Regions from separate parts of the Mesorhizobium sp. M7A.F.Ca.US.006.04.2.1 genome, predicted to be linked through region 2. Evidence: riboswitches for the same ligand, from Rfam matches in the RefSeq annotation. Region 2 holds a riboswitch; the other holds the start of a gene.
What was found. Region 2 has a riboswitch for thiamine pyrophosphate ahead of thiC (phosphomethylpyrimidine synthase ThiC). Riboswitches for the same ligand answer to the same signal wherever they lie in the genome.

Region 1 (2,392 bases), on a different contig from region 2:
TTCAGCAGGGTCGACTTGCCGGACCCGTTGCGGCCGACCAGCGCGATCTTGTCGCCGGCCGAAGCCGTCAAGGCGGCGCCATCGAGCAGCGGCGTGCCGCCGAAGGTCAGTTTTATCCCGTCGAGGTTGAGAAGGGGCGGGGCCATGTCAGCTTTCAGGTAAGGGATAGGGATGAGCGAGCAGCATCGCGCGGCCATGGCCGAGCGCGATTTCGAGGCGGCCCCCGGTCTTGTCGGACTTGACCTCGTTGGAAATGGTCAGCGACGAACCGAACGCCACCTTGACGTGAGCGAGCGGCCATTTGGCGCCGGTGACGGTCAGGCCGTCGAGCTCGGAAAAGCCGAGCACCGAAAACAGCGTGCCGTCGGCATAGTCGAAGCCGGCCGTTCCGCGCAGCAGGGGGATGCCTTCCTGAGCGCCGCTGGTCAAAAGCACGTCCGTTCCCGCCTCCGCCAGCCGCAGGGCGAGCGACAGATGCAGAAAAGCGTGGTCGGCGCGCTTGCCGCCAAAGGCGCCGGCCAGCACCAGGCGGGTCGCGCCGCGCTCCAGTGCCGCGGCGACGGCAAGTTCGCCATCGGTCTGGTCCTTTTCCGCCGGGAAGGTCCGACGCGGCACGGAAGCGAGATCGTCCGGCAGGTTGGCCGGCACCGAATCGAAATCACCCACCCACAGCTCCGGCACGAGACCCAGCAACCGCGCATGACCGATGCCGGCGTCGGCGGCGATGACGCGGGAGCCTTTGACCTGACGGTCGAGCCGTGGCGTACGGATGAGATCGCCGCCAAGCAGGATGGTGAATGTGCTCATATCGTGTGGCCCTTACCAGCCCGGCACGGGAAACGGAAGGCGGCAAACTCCCGCTTGCATGGCGGATCGGCCCGGCCTATGTGTCGAAACGCTCTAACGGGGTGCCGGACGCGATCTTCGCGGACCGGCTGAGAGGCAGTCTCGCCAACCCGCTGAACCTGATCCGGTTTGTACCGGCGGAGGGATTAGACGTTTCGGACAGTCCGACGCCTCAATTCCTTTCAATTCGAACGAAGGAGGCGCCGATGCGCACGCTTTTATATGCTCTTGTTTCAGCAACGGTCGTGGCCTTGTCCGGGCCCGCCTTGGCCAAGGACAAGCTCACCGTCTACACCTATGAGAGTTTCACCGCCGACTGGGGTCCGGGTCCCGTGGTGAAGAAGGAGTTCGAGGCCGAATGCGGCTGCGACGTCGACTTCGTCTCGGTCGCCGATGGCGTCGCGCTGCTCAACCGCGTCAGATTGGAAGGCACATCGACCAAGGCCGATATCGTGCTTGGCCTGGATACCAATCTCACCGCCGATGCCAAGGCGTCAGGCTTGTTCGCGCCGCATGGCGCGGTGACGGATGTCAGTGTGCCGGGCGGCTGGAGCGACGACACGTTTGTCCCCTTCGACTACGGCTATTTCGCTGTCGTCTACGACACGCAGAAGATGAAGACGCCGCCGAAGAGCCTGAAGGAGCTGATCGAAGGCAGTGCCAACGACAAGATCGTCATCCAGGACCCGCGCACCTCGACGCCAGGCCTCGGCCTGCTTCTTTGGGTCAAGTCGGTCTATGGCGACAAGGCACCCGAGGCCTGGGCCAAGCTCAAGGCCAAGGTGCTGACCGTGACGCCGGGCTGGAGCGAGGCCTATGGGCTGTTCACCAAGGGCGAGGCGCCGATGGTGCTGTCCTACACGACGTCGCCAGCCTACCACATGGTCGCCGAGAACACGGAGCGCTACCAAGCGGCCTCCTTCGAGGAGGGCGAGTATCTGCAGATCGAGGTGGCGGGTATCACCACGACAGGAGCCAAGAATCCGCTGGCGGCCAAGTTCATGGCCTTCATGACCGGGCCGAAATTCCAGGATGCCATCCCCGAGACCAACTGGATGTTCCCGGCAGGCAAGACCGACAAGCCGCTCAATCCGGCCTTCGACAAACTGGTCAAGCCGACGAAGACCTTGCTGTTCAGCCCGCAAGAGGTCGCCGCCAACCGCAAGGCCTGGGTCGATGAATGGCTGGCGGCGATGAGCAAATAGGCAGCGCGATGGCGCCGGCGCATTCCACGGATTCCCGCGTCAGTGCCGGCATTGTCGCGCTCGCTGCAATCGCGCTGCTGATCGGCGGCGCGTTTGCTGGCCTGCTTTTCGAGGGCGCCCATGATTTCTCGGGCGCCTGGGCAGCCTTCGATCCCTATCTGCTTCGCGTCATTCGCTTCACGCTCTGGCAAGCGGTCCTGTCGACGCTGCTTTCGGTCATCCCGGGGCTGTTTGTGGCGCGCGCTCTGTCGCGGCATCCACGTTTCTTCGGCCGCGCCTTCATCCTGCAGATCTTCGCCGTGCCATTGGCGCTGCCGGCCATCGTTGCAGCGCTCGGCATC
Region 2 (2,392 bases):
GCCGAGAGCCATAGACTAATCCGTTCGCTTTTGCCAAGCGCGAACGATCATCCGCAGTGTCCTTAACGAGGTAGCCTGCACTTTTCGAGAATTGCCACGGCGGCTATTTTTCGGCTGTGAAGCACACGAGACCCGTGACGTGAGACCCAGTTGCTCAATGCCCAGTTGCTCAATGAGCTTTCTTACGAATAAGGGAGAATTTCCGCGGCCGGACTATCTCTGAGCGAGCGTGCATGACTGCCAACGGAAGGTCTTGCACGCACCCTTGCGATCTTGAGCAATGGTCGCCATGACTTTCTTCTTGCAGGCTTTTGAGTGGCCCAGCCTGCGATCACCAGACCCCACCGATTCTAAAGAGCGTGGCAGATGGGATAGTCGAGGTTGCCCGTGCACAGTCACGCTCAGGGCTTGCGCCGCCCAGAGGACACGCTGAAAAGGCAGATTGGGGCGCAAGCACGCCATTCACGAGAGGTTCGACATGAAGACCATGCAAGAAAAAGACATTCCGGCATTCGTACAAGCAGTTGTGGACGCCGGCTGCAAAATTTGCGCGATTGGCAACTTGGGATACGTCTTTGGCGATGCTGATTTCACGCCAGCGCAACGGAGGGCCGTCGAGCCACAGCTGCGTAGGATTGCTGAAATCTACGGCGAACGCGATCATCTCATGAACGAGATAGCTGTATATCTGCGGTCGATCGGACGCCATGTCGAGGTTGAGCCGAAGACAGGTATTTCCTGATGGCCGTGATCGCGAGAAGCCGTCTTCCAACCTCTGAATCCTAAAGGAGGTGACCCCCAAGGCCGTTCGTCACCTTCGACCAGAATAACCACATCCGTGACCGCCTGAGCTACTTGGTCGATACGCGCACATGGCCAATACAGTTTCTCCATCCTTCACGAAGCGAATGAGGCTTTGGCCATTCAGCCCCGGTCTACGGGGCGTGACTTGTCCCCGATGCATGCGCGAGCTCTCCGCCCGGCTGGCCGCCGGTCGTCGCCACCGGCCGAAGGCGCCCGAATGCGCTTGACAAGATAGCGTCAGCCCGTTCAACCTAAGGCATTCACCAGGGGAGTCCCGGCAAGGGGCTGAGATACTGCTGGCTTTCGCGGCGCAGTGACCCGTTGAACCTGATCCAGTTCATACTGGCGTAGGGACGGTGCAAGCGCTTTGCGGGAGTTTACGCCCGAGGTCCTGTTGCAGCAGGTCTACAGAAGCGTCTTTTCATCCTTCCGGCACAGAACTGGGTCTCCAATGCATGAGCAAAGGAGCCTCACGATGAATGCCCTCACCCCCGCCGTATCGACGGGACCACTGCCCGCCTCGCGGAAAATCCACAAGCCCGGCGTCCTCTACCCGCAGATCAGGGTGCCGATGCGCGAGATTTCCGTCCATCCGACGGCCGGCGAACCGCCCGTCACCGTCTACGATCCGTCCGGCCCCTACACCGATCCATCAGTCGAAACCAGCATCGAAAAAGGCCTTGCCCGGCTTCGCCACGAATGGGTCACGGCGCGTGGCGATGTCGAAGCCTATGACGGCCGCCACGTCCGGCCGGAAGACAATGGATTCGCCACCGGCGAGCGCCTGACACCGGAATTTCCGATACGCAATCGGCCGCTCAAGGCCAAGCAGGGCAAGGCGGTGACCCAACTTGCCTATGCGCGCGCCGGCATCATCACGCCAGAAATGGAGTTCGTAGCCATCCGCGAGAATCTCGGCCGCGAGGTGATGCGCGGCAAGCTGCAACGCGACGGCGAAGCCTTCGGCGCGGCGATCCCAGATTTCGTCACACCCGAATTCGTGCGCGACGAGGTGGCGCGCGGGCGCGCAATCATTCCCGCCAACATCAATCATCCCGAGAGCGAGCCGATGATCATCGGTCGCAATTTTCTGGTCAAGATCAACGCCAACATCGGTAACTCGGCTGTCACATCGTCGATGGCCGAAGAGGTCGAAAAAATGGTCTGGGCTATCCGCTGGGGCGCGGACACGGTGATGGACCTGTCGACCGGCCGCAACATCCACAACATCCGCGACTGGATCGTGCGCAATGCGCCGGTGCCGATCGGTACGGTGCCGCTCTATCAGGCGCTGGAAAAGGTCAACGGCATCGCCGAGGATCTGAACTGGGAGGTCTACCGCGACACGCTGATCGAGCAGGCCGAGCAAGGCGTCGACTATTTCACCATCCACGCCGGCGTGCGGCTGCACTACATCCCGCTGACCGTCGACCGGGTCACGGGCATCGTCTCGCGCGGCGGCTCGATCATGGCCAAATGGTGCCTGCACCATCACCGGGAGAGCTTCCTCTACGAGCATTTCGAGGAGATCTGCGACATCGCCAGAGCCTATGACGTCTCCTTCTCGCTCGGCGACGGCCTTCGTCCC

Region 1: it holds a riboswitch for thiamine pyrophosphate, as region 2 does, so the genes downstream of both, thiB (thiamine ABC transporter substrate binding subunit) here and thiC (phosphomethylpyrimidine synthase ThiC) in region 2, are expected to answer to the same signal.

Annotation. Positions count from the first base shown of each region.
Region 1 is NZ_RZQA01000248.1:1,557-3,948, forward strand. Features, by position in the region: partial or broken gene EN925_RS15305 (ABC-F family ATP-binding cassette domain-containing protein) at 1-146, opposite strand, end outside; gene EN925_RS15310 (thiamine diphosphokinase) at 148-807, opposite strand; TPP riboswitch at 895-1,009, shown strand; gene thiB (thiamine ABC transporter substrate binding subunit) at 1,053-2,051, shown strand; gene thiP (thiamine/thiamine pyrophosphate ABC transporter permease) at 2,060-2,392, shown strand, end outside.
Region 2 is NZ_RZQA01000005.1:4,819-7,210, forward strand. Features, by position in the region: gene EN925_RS00755 (hypothetical protein) at 479-742, shown strand; TPP riboswitch at 1,060-1,176, shown strand; gene thiC (phosphomethylpyrimidine synthase ThiC) at 1,280-2,392, shown strand, end outside.